2 regions of the Pseudomonas sessilinigenes genome follow, and region 1 is predicted to be linked to the other one. Evidence: predicted binding sites of a transcription regulator. Region 1 holds the regulator's gene; the other holds the start of a gene.
What was found. The regulator sigma-54, encoded in region 1, starts transcription at its own class of promoters, with help from an activator protein. The targets are predictions, from matches to a motif close to ANTGGCATNNANNTTGCTNT.
Positions count from the first base shown of each region.

Region 2: a site for sigma-54 is predicted at 4,101-4,120, ahead of glnA (glutamate--ammonia ligase). Genes of this name have one in related genera too.

Region 1 is NZ_CP027706.1:1,011,525-1,018,974, reverse strand. It holds gene C4K39_RS04580 (KdsC family phosphatase) at 1-478, shown strand, start outside; gene lptC (LPS export ABC transporter periplasmic protein LptC) at 488-1,060, shown strand; gene lptA (lipopolysaccharide transport periplasmic protein LptA) at 1,047-1,592, shown strand; gene lptB (LPS export ABC transporter ATP-binding protein) at 1,592-2,317, shown strand; gene C4K39_RS04560 (RNA polymerase factor sigma-54) at 2,500-3,993, shown strand; gene hpf (ribosome hibernation-promoting factor, HPF/YfiA family) at 4,152-4,457, shown strand; gene ptsN (PTS IIA-like nitrogen regulatory protein PtsN) at 4,470-4,934, shown strand; gene rapZ (RNase adapter RapZ) at 4,937-5,794, shown strand; gene C4K39_RS04540 (HPr family phosphocarrier protein) at 5,811-6,083, shown strand; gene C4K39_RS04535 (ZIP family metal transporter) at 6,100-6,993, opposite strand; gene C4K39_RS04530 (superoxide dismutase) at 7,027-7,450, opposite strand, start outside.
Region 2 is NZ_CP027706.1:426,194-433,643, reverse strand. It holds gene C4K39_RS01975 (YkgJ family cysteine cluster protein) at 1-201, shown strand, start outside; gene typA (translational GTPase TypA) at 472-2,292, opposite strand; gene thiI (tRNA uracil 4-sulfurtransferase ThiI) at 2,432-3,886, opposite strand; gene glnA (glutamate--ammonia ligase) at 4,218-5,624, shown strand; gene C4K39_RS01950 (chorismate mutase) at 5,775-6,323, shown strand; gene C4K39_RS01945 (DUF4124 domain-containing protein) at 6,385-6,834, shown strand; gene C4K39_RS01940 (bifunctional transcriptional activator/DNA repair enzyme AdaA) at 6,803-7,450, opposite strand, start outside.

The DNA.
Region 1 (7,450 bases):
TTTCGACGTCGACGGCGTGCTGACCGACGGTCGCCTGTACTTCCTCGAGGACGGCAGCGAATTCAAATCCTTCAGTACCCTCGACGGCCAGGGCATCAAGATGCTCATGGCCGCCGGAGTACAAACCGCGATCATCACCGGGCGCAAGACCCCCGTGGTCGAGCGCCGGGCCAAGAACCTGGGAATCCCCCACCTCTACCAGGGCCGCGAAGACAAGCTGGTCGTACTGGACGAGCTTCTTGCACAACTGGGCCTAAGCTATGAAGAGGTCGCCTACCTGGGCGACGACCTGCCCGACCTACCCGTGATCCGTCGTGTCGGCCTGGGCATGGCAGTCGCCAATGCCGCCGCCTTCGTTCGCGAGCACGCCCACGGCATCACCGTGGCCCGCGGCGGCGAAGGAGCGGCTCGCGAATTTTGCGAACTGATCCTGCATGCCCAGGGCCGCCTCGAAGCAGCCAATGCCGCTTATCTATAGAGTCCGCCAATGCTGAGTAAAAAGATTCGCAACATACTGATCTTCGGGACCATTGCCTTGCTATTCGCTGCGGTGGGCTACTGGAATATCAGCCCCGAGCGCTTCCTCGACAAGCCGGTGGTCCAGGTCGATGAAAGCGCCATCGACTATTTCGCGATCAATGCCCACAGCGTGCAGTACCTGCCCGATGGGAAGCTGCAATACGAGATGACCTCGGACAAGGTCGAGCACATCAAGGCCAGCCAGGTAACCCTGCTGACCCAGCCGGACCTGCACATGTACCGTGGCACCGCCTATCCGTGGCACGTCCAGAGCGAACGCGGCGAAGTCAACCCGGATGGCACTCAGGTCGAACTCATCGACTCGGTACGGGTTTCGCGCACTGACGAGAAGAATCGCAACCTGCTGATCACCAGCAGTCGCATGACAGTATTCCCACAGAAGCAATATGCGCAAACCGAGCAAGCCGTTAGAATCGACGGCGCCGACGGCGTGACCACGGCTACGGGAATGAAAGCGTATTTGAAAGACGGCAGGATGGACCTGCTATCGAACGTAAGAGGACAGTATGAGGCTCATTAAAACCCTCCCTATTTTGCTCAGTCTGGGCGCAGCACTGGGAAGCGTGAGCGCCTGGGCTCTGCCGAACGATAGCCAACAGCCGATCCGCATCCAGGCCGACGATGCCCAGCTCGATGACAAGAATGGCGTAGCCACCTATAAAGGCGACGTGATCATCACCCAGGGCTCGATGAAGATCACCGGCAACACCGTGACCATCACCCGGGCCAAGAGTGGTGAAATCGACGTCGTGACCTCGGTGGGCAACCTGGCCTACTTCGAGCAACTGCAGAAGCAGACCGATCCCAAGCCGGTCCAGGCCTACGCCGTGACCATCCAGTACCACGCCCAGCAAAACCGCGTCGTACTGATCGACAAGGCCAAGGTCATCAACGACGGTAATACCACCGAAGGCGAGAAGATCATCTACGACACCGTCAAGCAAGTGGCCAATGCCGGTCGCGCCAACGGCAGCTCGATTACCGCTCCCCGTCCGCGGATCGACATGGTCATCCAGCCGAAAAAGAAAACCGACGAGCAAAAGGCCCAGTAATGGCAACTCTGAAAGCCCAGCACCTGGCCAAGAGCTACAAGAGCCGACAGGTCGTGCGCGACGTCAGCCTGTCCATCGACAGCGGCCAGATCGTCGGCCTCCTTGGCCCCAACGGTGCAGGCAAGACCACCTGTTTCTATATGATCGTCGGCCTGGTCCAGGCCGACCAGGGCCGGGTGCTGATCGACGACCTGGATGTCAGCCATCAGCCCATGCACGGGCGCGCTCGCGCGGGCATCGGCTACCTGCCCCAGGAAGCCTCGATCTTCCGCAAGCTGTCGGTGGCCGACAACATCATGGCTATCCTCGAGACCCGCAAGGAACTCGATAAAGCAGGTCGTCGCCAGGAACTGGAAAGCCTGCTGCAGGAGTTCCACATCAACCATATCCGCGACAACCTCGGCATGAGCCTGTCCGGCGGCGAGCGTCGTCGCGTGGAGATTGCCCGCGCGCTGGCCACCGCACCCAAGTTCATCCTGCTGGACGAACCGTTCGCAGGCGTGGACCCGATCTCCGTCGGCGACATCAAGCAGATCATCCATCACCTCAAAGCCAAGGGCATCGGGGTACTGATCACCGACCACAACGTCCGCGAAACGCTGGACATCTGCGAAACCGCCTACATCGTCAATGACGGGCAACTGATCGCCGAAGGCGATTCTGCGACTATCCTGGCCAATGAGCTGGTCAAGGAAGTCTACCTGGGCCACGAATTCCGCCTGTAAAGGCTGACGTGTTGGGCTAGTAGCCAGGGCGCCGAAAACAGTAAATCCCTACAAAGTTTATTGTTACGACGCTCTAGGCAAACACTTCAGTTTCAGGCATATAATTTGCTTATGTTTGGCGCTTCGGCGCCCTGTAGTGGATGGCGCATGTGCGCCGGCAATTAAGGTGTTAAGCCCCTGCCATGAAACCATCGCTAGTCCTGAGAATGGGCCAGCAGCTGACGATGACACCGCAGCTGCAACAGGCCATCCGCCTGCTCCAATTGTCGACCCTGGACCTGCAACAGGAAATTCAGGAAGCCCTGGAGTCCAACCCGATGCTCGAACGCCAGGAAGATGGCGACGACTTCGACAACAGCGACCCCCTGGCCGACAACACCGAGTCCAAACCCAATACCGAAATCCAGGAACCCTCCTACCAGGAAACCGCCCCAACGGTGGACAGCCTCGAGGATGGCGAATGGAGCGAACGCATTCCCAACGAACTCCCGGTGGATACCGCCTGGGAAGATGTCTACCAGACCAGCGCCAGCAGCCTGCCCAGCAGCGATGATGACGAGTGGGACTTCACCACCCGCACCTCCGCTGGCGAAAGCCTGCAGAGCCACCTGCTCTGGCAACTGAACCTGGCCCCGATGTCGGACACCGACCGCTTGATCGCGGTGACCCTGATCGACAGCATCAACGACCAGGGCTACCTCGACGAGACCCTTGAAGAAGTCCTCGAGGCCTTCGACCCCGAACTGGATATCGAGCTGGACGAAATCGAAGCAGTCCTGCATCGCATCCAGCAATTCGAACCCGCCGGCATCGGTGCTCGCAACCTGGGTGAATGCCTGCTGTTGCAACTGCGCCAGCTACCGACCAAGACGCCTTGGCTGAGCGAAGCTCAGCGCCTGGTCAGCGACTACATAGACCTGCTGGGCAGCCGCGATTACAGCCAACTGATGCGGCGCATGAAGCTCAAGGAAGACGAACTGCGCCAGGTCATCGAACTGGTGCAAAGCCTCAACCCGCGCCCGGGCTCGCAGATCGAATCCAGCGAAGCCGAGTACGTGGTCCCGGACGTCATTGTGCGCAAGGACAACGAACGCTGGCTGGTGGAGCTGAACCAGGAGTCGGTACCACGCCTGCGAGTCAATGCCCAATATGCGGGCTTTGTACGTCGTGCCGACACCAGCGCAGACAACACCTTCATGCGCAATCAGCTGCAGGAGGCCCGCTGGTTCATCAAGAGCCTGCAAAGTCGCAACGAAACCCTGATGAAAGTCGCCACCCAGATCGTCGAGCATCAGCGCGGCTTTCTCGAGTATGGCGACGAGGCGATGAAGCCCCTGGTCCTGCATGACATCGCCGAAGCGGTGGGCATGCACGAATCGACGATTTCCCGGGTCACTACGCAGAAATTCATGCACACCCCACGGGGTATATATGAACTGAAATACTTTTTCTCCAGCCACGTCAGCACCTCGGAAGGCGGTGAATGCTCATCCACCGCGATCCGCGCAATCATCAAAAAACTGGTGGCGGCGGAAAATCAGAAAAAGCCGTTGAGTGACAGCAAGATCGCTGGTTTACTGGAGGCACAAGGTATTCAGGTAGCCCGCCGTACCGTCGCCAAGTACCGCGAATCCCTTGGGATCGCGCCTTCTAGCGAACGTAAGCGGCTGATGTAGCCGTAGGGCTGGCCACAGCGTTTCGGAGTGTGTCTGAATGCTCGCCAAACGGCGACCAGGCAAACCGCCTGATCGATGCGCAGCAGGCTTCAGACACGGTCCAGGTGGCAGGCAAAATGGCCTGCCGCGTCATGCACTGGCAACGAAGGAGAAGCTGTATGCAAGTCAACATCAGTGGACACCAACTCGAAGTGACTGAACCTCTGCGCGTCTACATCGGCGAAAAACTCGACCGACTGGAACGCCATTTTGACAAGATTACCAATGTGCAGGTCACCATGGCCGTCGAGAAGCTGAAGCAGAAGATCGAGGCTACGCTGCACATTCACGGTGGGGAGGTCGTCGCCAATGCAGAACATGACGATATGTATGCCGCAATCGACCTGCTCACGGACAAGCTTGACCGCCAACTGAAAAAGCACAAGGAAAAGCAACTCCACCTTCTCCAAGGCACGGGTCGCTGATACTCCCCTCCCATGATCCGACTTGAAAGCATCCTGACCCCCGGCCGTTCCCTGGTGAACGTGCCGGGAGGCAGTAAAAAACGTGCCCTCGAACAAATTGCCAACCTGATCAGCCGTGAAGTGCCCGATCTGGAGATGCAGGATGTCTTCGAGAGCCTGATTGCCCGCGAAAAACTCGGCTCCACCGGTTTTGGCAACGGCATCGCCATTCCTCACTGCCGCCTAAAGGGTTGCGAATCGCCCATCAGCGCACTGATGCACCTGGACGCTCCGATCGACTTCGACGCCATCGATGGCGCTCCGGTGGACCTGCTGTTCGTTCTGCTGGTCCCGGAAGCTGCGACCGATGCGCACCTGGAACTGCTTCGGCAGATCGCCAGCATGCTCGATCGCAAGGAGGTTCGTGACCGGTTGCGCAGTGCTACCAGCAACGAAGCCTTGTATCAGGTCGTCCTGGACGAGCAAAACAGGCAGTAACCATGCGCTTGATCATCGTCAGCGGCCGTTCCGGCTCAGGCAAAAGCACCGCCCTCGATGTTCTTGAGGACCACGGCTACTACTGCATCGACAACCTGCCCGCCGGCCTGCTCCCAGAGTTGGCCGAACGTGCCTTGATCCACACCGAGCTGGCCCAGCCGTTGGTCGCGGTCTCCATCGATGCCCGCAACTTGCCCAGCCATCTGTCACGTTTCCCCGAGTTGCTCGAGGAAGTGCGCAGTCGGCATATCCAGTGTGATGTGCTCTATCTGGACGCCGACGAAGAAACCCTGCTCAAGCGCTTCTCGGAAACCCGGCGCCGCCATCCACTCAGCAGCGCCAACCGTTCCCTGGCCGAGGCCATTCGCGACGAGACCCATCTGCTGGGCCCCATCGTCGACCTGGCCGACCTCAAGGTCAACACAACCAACCTGAACCTCTATCAACTGCGCGACACCATCAAGCTGCGGCTGTTGAACCAGCCAGAACCCGGCACCGCCTTTCTGGTGGAGTCCTTCGGTTTCAAGCGTGGCATGCCCGTGGATGCCGACCTGGTGTTCGACGTGCGCTGCCTGCCCAACCCGTACTGGAAACCCGAGCTGCGCGCCCAATCAGGGCTGGATGCCCCCGTAGCCGAGTACCTGGCCGCCCAACCTGATGTCGAGGAGATGTTCCAGGATATCTCCAGCTACTTGCTCAAATGGCTGCCACGATTTGCCGCCAGCAACCGTGCCTATGTGACCATTGCCATCGGCTGCACCGGTGGGCACCACCGCTCCGTCTACCTGACGGAGCGCCTGGGCCAGGTCCTGCAAAAATCCCTGAAGAACGTCCAGGTTCGCCACCGCGACCTTAGCTGAAAGGACCCACCCCGCGATGCCAGCTTTGGAAATCGAGATCATCAACAAACTGGGCCTGCATGCCCGTGCCTCGGCCAAGTTCGTCGGCGTGGCCGGCCAGTTCCCCTGCCAGATCCGCGCCGGTAGAACGCCTGAGAGCATGGTCGATGGCAAGAGCATCATGGCCATGATGATGCTCGCCGCCGGCAAGGGCACCAAGATTCATCTCAAGACCGAAGGTGAGCAGGAGCAGGAAGCACTGGACGCACTGGTAGCCCTGATCAACAACTACTTTGACGAAGGCGAATGACGTCTTCGTACGGCACTCAAGAGAGCGCCGTATCCATCACCATCATCAGGCAGAAGCCGATACACAAGCCGAGACTGGCCAGTTTTTCGTGACCGTTGCGTCGGGACTCGGGAATCACCTCATGAGTCACCACCAGCAACATGGCACCAGCGGCCAGTGCCAGCCCCAAGGGTAGAAGCAACTCCGCCAGGCTCACCAGCCACGCACAGAGCAACGCGAATACCGGCTCTACCAGGCCTGAGGCAGCGCCGATCAAGAACGCCTTGGCGCGCGACACTCCTGCCCCTGCCAACACCAGGGCAATAACCAAGCCTTCCGGCACATCCTGCAAGGCGATGCCCATGGCCAGGCTATCCGCATCCGGCATGCCTCCACCGGCCGACACCCCCACCGCCATGCCTTCAGGAATGTTATGGGCAATGATGGCAAAGACAAACAACCAGATACGTGGGGCAATCACTGGATGCTCAGGTGTCCCAACAAGAGTTTCCGGGTTGCCGCCGGACACCTTGAGGTCCACGAGAAACAGGCCAAAAGCCCCGAGCATGATACCCACGCAGACCAGGCCGCTAGCTCCCCAGGCGGACAGCCCCAACCCCTGTGCCGCAGCAATGCCCGGTACGATCAACGAGAATGCCGTTGCGGCCAACATCACCCCAGCCCCAAAACCCAGCAAGGTGTCGCCTACGGCGATGGGCATCTTGCGAATCACCAACACCGGAACGGCCCCCAGCGCCGTACCCAGCGCGCAGATCGAGCCGCCCTGCAAGGCTCGCAGCAGCCTGGGCTCCAGGTTCAACCAGCTCAATCCTTGAGCCACCAGCAACGCGGTGCCCGCCAATAACAGGAGCGAACCGAAGGCGTAGCGAAACATTCGCCCACTGCTGATCGCCAATGTCTCAGTGCCCATAGTCGGCCTTATTGATTGTTTTCCAAGGAGGGATCAGGCCACCGCTGCCTGATAGCGCAGGGCGACTTCCGGCCAATTGATGACGTTATAGAACGCATTGATGTATTCCGGCCGACGGTTCTGATAACGCAGGTAATAGGCGTGCTCCCAGACGTCCAGGCCAAGAATTGGCGTATTACCCTTCATCAGGGGACTGTCCTGGTTGCCACTGCTCTCGACCACCAGTGTTTTCTCAGGCGTCACGCTGAGCCAGGCCCAGCCACTACCAAAGCGAGTCAGTGCGGCCTTGGTGAAGGCCTCCTTGAAACGCTCGAAACCACCGATATCCTGTTCGATCGCTTGCGCCAGCGCGCCACCGGGCTTGCCGCCTCCCGTCGGGGTCATGACCGCCCAAAATAGCGAATGGTTGGCATGCCCTCCTCCCTGATTGACCACTGCGGCCTGCAGTTGCTCTGGC
Region 2 (7,450 bases), 590 kb from region 1:
ATCTTCACCCTGCAGCGCATGAGCAACAACGATTGCCTGTATCTGGACCGCAAGAGCCGCCTGTGCACCATTTATGACAAGCGCCCCGATACCTGTCGCAACCATCCCAAGGTCGGCCCACGCCCAGGCTACTGCGCCTACAAGCCAAAGCCCCTGGAGCGTCCGACCAACACCAGCAGCCGGACCCTCGAACGCTTCTGATCCCCCGCCCTCTACAACTCTGCCACCACCGCCGTCCTAGCCGACGCCGAGCTTGCGAGGCCGCAATCGGCTGCTCCTACAGGGGATCACCTCGCTCAACTGACTGGCATTAGCCACTGCGGCCGTGTTACGCGGCTCCTGGGTTGATGGCCCCTGCGCGGCCAGTCGTAGCCTCGCGGACCCGGCAGCGGCTACAGGTTTTCTCCAGGCATAAAAAAACGCCCCCGACCGCAAGGCCGGGGGCGTTTTCATTCAGCCGGAACTAAAGACTCAGTTCTTGGCTTTCTTGGCAGCGCGGGTACGCTCGCCTTCGTCCAGGATCTTCTTACGCAGACGGATGGACTTAGGAGTCACTTCGCACAGCTCGTCGTCCTGGATGAATTCCAGGGCCTGTTCCAGGGTGAAACGAACTGGCGGAACCAGGGCGATGGTCTCGTCCTTGCCCGAAGCACGCATGTTGTCGAGCTTCTTGCCTTTAGTCGGGTTCACACCCAGGTCGTTGTCACGGCTGTTCAGACCAACGATCTGACCGTTGTAGATTTCCTGGCCGTGCTCGACGAACAGCTTGCCGCGCGCCTGCAGGGTTTCCAGGGAGTAGGTCAGAGCCTTGCCGGTCTCAACCGATACCAGTACGCCGTTCTGACGACCGGACATATGGCCGGACTTCATCGGAGCGTAGCGATCGAAGATCGAGGTCAGGATGCCTGCACCGTTGGTCAGGGTCAGGAACTGGTTACGGAAACCGATCAGACCACGGGCTGGAATGTTGTATTCCAGGCGTACACGGCCCTTGCCATCCGGAACCATGTTGCTCAGGTCGCCCTTACGCAGACCCATTTCTTCCATCACCTTGCCCTGGGATTCTTCAGGGATGTCGATGGTCACGTTCTCGAACGGTTCCTGCTTCACGCCGTCAACTTCACGGATGATCACTTCAGGACGGCCAACGCCCATCTCGAAGCCTTCGCGACGCATGGTTTCGATCAGAACCGACAGGTGCAGCTCACCACGGCCGGAAACCTTGAACTTGTCGGCCGAGTCGCCTTCTTCAACACGCAGGGCTACGTTGTACAGCAGCTCTTTGTCCAGACGCTCCTTGATGTTACGGGAGGTCACGAACTTACCTTCCTTACCGCAGAACGGCGAATCGTTGACCTGGAAGGTCATGGATACGGTCGGCTCGTCGACGGTCAGCGGCTTCATTGCTTCAACAGCAGTCGGGTCGCACAGGGTGTCGGAAATGAACAGCTCGTCGAAACCGCTGATGCAGACGATGTCGCCAGCGGCGGCTTCTTCAACGTCCACGCGGTGCAGGCCGTGGTGACCCATCAGCTTGAGGATACGGCCGTTGCGCTTCTTGCCTTCGGTATCGATGGCAGTGACCGGGGTGTTCGGCTTGACGCGACCACGGGCGATACGGCCAACGCCGATCACACCCAGGAAGCTGTTGTAGTCCAGGGCAGAGATCTGCATCTGGAACGGACCGTCACGGTCGACGCTTGGCGCTGGCACGTTGTCGATGATCGACTGGTACAGCGGGGTCATGTCTTCGGCCATGTCGGTGTGGTCCAGACCGGCGATGCCGTTCAGGGCCGAGGCGTAGACGACTTTGAAGTCCAGCTGTTCTTCGGTGGCGCCCAGGTTGTCGAACAGGTCGAAGATCTGGTCCAGAACCCAGTCAGGACGCGCGCCCGGACGGTCGACCTTGTTGATCACCACGATCGGACGCAGGCCGGCTTCGAAAGCCTTCTTGGTCACGAAGCGGGTTTGCGGCATCGGGCCGTCCTGGGCGTCGACCAGCAGCAGCACGGAGTCGACCATGGACATTACGCGCTCAACTTCGCCGCCGAAGTCGGCGTGGCCGGGGGTGTCCACGATGTTGATGTGGTAGCCGTTCCAGTTGATGGCGGTGTTTTTGGCCAGGATGGTAATGCCGCGTTCTTTTTCCTGGTCGTTGGAGTCCATCACGCGCTCGTCGTTGAGCTCGTTGCGCTCCAGGGTGCCGGATTGACGCAGGAGTTTGTCTACCAGGGTGGTTTTACCGTGGTCAACGTGGGCGATGATGGCGATGTTGCGTAGATTTTCGATCACTTGTGTATCTCGATCAGAGGATTCGGTGTGCTGACAAATGCTGGCAGCGATTAACAATAGATTCAGGCCTTGCCGTTACAGCTTGACGGCGGCGTCGGGGGGCCGGTGACGCAAGCCACAGGCGAACAGCCCCGGGCATTTAGCTCGGTCTATAAACGCGCACATTGGCATGTCCCTCACTGAGCAGATGGTGAGCATGCAGGCGACTCATGACGCCTTTGTCGCAATACAGCAGGTACTGGCGGTTAGGGTCCAGTTCCTTGAAGCGTGCGTTCACCGCATAGAACGGCAACGCCTTGACTTCGATGCCAGCCAGCTCCAGCGGTTCATCTTCCTGGGCATCCGGGTGACGGATGTCGATGACGATCTGGCCGGCCAGCGCTTCGCTGACTTCTTCAACTTGAACATCCTGGCCCAGCTCGTCGATCACTCGATCGATCGGCACCAGTTTGGCCCGCTCGATCGCACGCTCGAGCACGGCCATGTCGAATTCTTTCTCTTCATGCTCGACGCGATGGCGCTTGGCATTGGTCTTGGGGTTCACCGAGATGACCCCGCAGTACTCCGGCATGTGCTTGGCAAAGTCAGCGGTGCCAATCTGGTTGGCCAGGTCGATGATGTCCTGCTTGTGGCTGGCGATCAGCGGCCGCAGCACCAGCTTGTCGGTCACGCAGTCGATCACCGACAGGTTCGGCAGGGTCTGGCTGGACACCTGGGAAATCGCCTCGCCGGTGACCAGCGCATCGATGTGCAGGCGCTCGGCGATGCTCGAGGCGGCACGCAACATCATACGCTTCAAGATGACGCCCATATGACTGTTGTCGACCTTGCCGAGGATCTCGCCCAGCACTTCCTCGAACGGCACGCTGACGAACAGCACGCGCTGGGAGCTGCCGTACTTCTTCCAAATATAGTGCGCGACTTCCATCACGCCCAATTCGTGGGCACGACCGCCCAGGTTGAAGAAGCAGAAATGCCCCATCAGGCCGCGACGCATGATCTGGTAGGCCGCCACGGTGGAGTCGAAGCCACCGGACATCAACACCAGGGTCTGTTCCAGGGCGCCCAGCGGGTAGCCGCCGATGCCATTGTGCTGGCTGTGGATCACGAACAACCGTTGGTCGCGAATTTCCATCCGCACTTCGATTTGCGGCGCTTTCAGGTCGATTCCCGCGGCACCGCACTGTCGGCGCAACTGGCTACCGACGTATTTTTCCACGTCCATGGAACTGAATTCATGCTTGCCGGCGCGCTTGCAGCGCACAGCGAAAATCTTCCCCGCCAAGACTTCGCCGAAGTGCTGCTTGCACTTGGCGACGATGTCGTCGAAGTCCCCCAGGGGGTACTCGTCGACCTGCAGGAAATGCGCGATGCCGGGCATGCAGCTCAGGCGCTCGGTCATGTCCTTGAGCACCTTGGGCTCGGTGACGGCGGTTTCCAGCTCGAGGTTGTCCCACACACCATCGACCACCACAGCCGGGTCCAGGTCACGGAGCACGGCACGGATGTTCTTGGCCAACTGACGGATGAAACGCGTCCGAACCGGGCGGCTCTTGATGGTGATTTCCGGGAAAACTTTAACGATTAGTTTCATGAAAACAGCGTGCGCCGGGTCAGCCGAAAAAGGGGGGCGCGGATTATAGCGGAAATTGCTCAAGGTTTAACCAGTTAATGTGCAGAAGGTTTTCGATGCACCAAAACGGGTCATTTATTCAAATAAGCGCTACATTGCAGTGCGCAAAATGCCGGCACTCTTGCCCCTGAAGCGGAGAAAGCGTGATTTTGGGGCAAAAAACCCATCCCAGGGCACTGGCATGCAATTTGCTCCCTTGTGAGGCAGGTTGCCATGGCAGAGTATTCGCGCCGGCATTACCCACATTCTAAGGGCACTCCAACATCAAGCCCGAAGCCATCCGGAGGACACTATGTCGAAGTCGGTTCAACTCATCAAAGATCATGACGTCAAATGGATTGATCTGCGCTTCACTGACACCAAGGGCACTCAACATCACGTGACCATGCCGGCCCGTGATGCGCTGGATGAAGACTTCTTCGAAGCTGGCAAGATGTTCGACGGCTCCTCCATCGCTGGCTGGAAAGGCATCGAAGCCTCCGACATGATCCTGATGCCGGACGACGAAACCGCCGTGCTGGACCCGTTCACCGAAGAGCCGACCCTGATCCTGGTGTGCGACATCATCGAACCTTCGAGCATGCAAGGCTACGACCGCGACCCTCGCGCGATCGCCAAGCGCGCCGAAGAGCACCTGAAGGCCACCGGCATCGGCGACACCGTATTCGCAGGTCCGGAGCCTGAGTTCTTCATCTTCGACCAGGTAAAGTTCAAGTCCGACATCTCCGGCTCGATGTTCAAGATCTACTCCGAGCAAGGCTCGTGGATGTCCGACCAGGACGTGGAAGGCGGCAACAAGGGCCACCGTCCAGGCATCAAGGGCGGCTACTTCCCGGTTCCGCCGTTCGACCATGACCACGAAATCCGTACCTCCATGTGCAACGCACTGGAAGAAATGGGCCTGACCGTCGAAGTCCACCACCACGAAGTGGCGACTGCCGGCCAGAACGAAATCGGCGTCAAGTTCAACACCCTGGTGAAGAAGGCCGACGAAACCCAGACTCTGAAGTACGTGGTGCACAACGTGGCCGACGCCTACGGCCGCACCGCTACCTTCATGCCAAAACCGCTGTACGGCGACAACGGCTCGGGCATGCACGTACACATGTCGATCTGGAAAGACGGCAAGAACACCTTCGCTGGCGAAGGTTATGCCGGCCTGTCCGATACCGCCCTGTACTTCATCGGCGGCATCATCAAGCACGGCAAGGCCCTGAACGGCTTCACCAACCCGGCTACCAACTCCTACAAGCGCCTGGTTCCAGGCTTCGAAGCTCCAGTGATGCTGGCCTACTCGGCCCGCAACCGCTCCGCTTCGATCCGCATTCCTTACGTGTCGAGCCCGAAAGCCCGCCGTATCGAAGCGCGCTTCCCGGACCCGGCGGCCAACCCATACCTGTGCTTCGCGGCACTGCTGATGGCCGGCCTGGATGGTATCCAGAACAAGATCCACCCTGGCGATGCTGCCGACAAGAACCTGTACGACCTGCCGCCTGAAGAGGCCAAAGAGATCCCACAAGTTTGCGGCAGCCTGAAAGAAGCCCTGGAAGAGCTGGACAAGGGCCGTGCGTTCCTGACCAAAGGCGGCGTTTTCAGCGACGACTTCATCGACGCCTACATCGCCCTGAAAAGCGAAGAAGAAATCAAGGTCCGTACCTTCGTACACCCACTGGAATACGAGCTGTACTACAGCTGCTGATCCGGTAGCGCTCGCGCAAGCGGCGTGATCGAAAGGCCTCCTTCGGGAGGCCTTTTTCATGCCCGGCAGAAAATACCCGGGGATTTTCCGTGTGCCTCTGGCCAGCTTGCGGGCATCATGAACCTCCCCCTCCCAACCTTGAGCCTGCCGATGAAATCTTCCTTGAACCTGTGTCTCGCCCTGGCCTGCACCCTGCTCGCCAGCCTGGCCCGGGCCGACGATGCTCCGGCCAGCCTTGCTCCATTGCTGGGCAGCATCGCCGCACGCCTGGACATCGCCGAGCAAGTGGCCCTGAGCAAGTGGGACAGCCACAAGGCCGTGGAGGACCGGCCTCGCGAACAGCAAGTGATCGCAGCAGCCTCGGCCCTGGCCAACGGCCTGGATGAAACCACGGTAGGGCAGTTCTTCGCAGCGCAGATCGAGGCCAACAAACTAGTGCAATACGCCAGGCTTTCAACCTGGCATCTACAAGGCCAGGCACCGGATACTCCACGCCAGGACCTGGCCGGGCAAATCCGCCCGCAACTCGATCGGTTACAAGAACGCCTGCTGCAGCAACTGGCCGACTTCAGCCCCTCCCGTACCGACCCGCGCTGCCCGCAGTGGTTGGCCCGGGCCAACCACACCGGCGACATGGCGCCGCTGCGTCAGTTGGCGATGATCCGCGCCACTGCCGAGTTATGTGTGTTCAAAGGTTAACCAGGCCTGTCGCCTGCCCGGTGCGCCCCTATGCTGAGGGCTCTCCAGGAGGATCCGGACCATGCGTATCGCTGCCTTGTGGCTGCTGTGGATAACCCTACTGCCAGCTGATGCGGCCCCCGATCACCCCACCGACGACCATCGCCCCAGCAGCGACCGAGGATCCAGCGACTGGCCGCCCTCGAACAGGGCACCGGTCGCCTGCCAGACCAGCCAAAGGCAGGCCTACCAACGCCTGCAGCTCAACGGAGTGCAGGAGCAGGGCGCGCTGCGGGCCAATAACGGCAGCTTCAGCGTCCGGGTAGACCTGCACCCGCCGCTGCAACCGCCCCATCGCCTGCGCCTGCTGCTGGATGGCGAACCCCACGGCGCCCCTGGCCGTGGCCCGCAGTTGCATCTGTCGAACCTCGACCGCGGCCTTCATCGCCTGGCGGTGCAGGTCCTTGAGGGCGAGCAAATCCTGCAGCAAAGCCCGGAAATCAGTTTCTTCCTGCTGCGCGCCCATCGTTGAATGGCTCCTGGGCCAGCACCGGCTGTTCCCGTCCAGCCAGATGCATCCGTCGCTCGTGCTCCAGCAACCAGCGCTTGCGCCACAGGCCTCCGCCATAACCGGTCAGCGAGCCATCGGCGCCGATCACCCGATGGCACGCGATGACGATGGCGATCTGGTTGGCACCGTTGGCTCGGGCCACGGCGCGCACCGCCGTCGGCGAGCCGATATCCCGCGCCAACCCGGCATAACTGCAGGTGCTGCCCAGGGGAATGGCCCGCAGGGCCTGCCATACCGTGCGGGTGAAGGCCGAGGCCTGCATCGCCAATGGTGTCTGGAAAGACACCGGCTCACCGGCAAAGTAACGGCGCAGTTCGGCCTCGATCTGGTCGATGGGGGCAAAGCGTCCGAAGCCGATGCTCGAGCCACTGTTGTCCTGCAACTTGCGCAGCTCCCCCGCCAGGGCCGGGCGGTCGAAAAACTCCAGCACATGCAGGACCTGGGCATCGGCCACGGCCAGCATCACACCGATAGGCGTCTGCAACCAATCGGCCTTGAGCAGTTCACGCCCACGCAGGTTCGACGGTGGTTGGCCCGCAAGCCGGGCAAACGCATGGCGAAAACCACTGTCGGAATC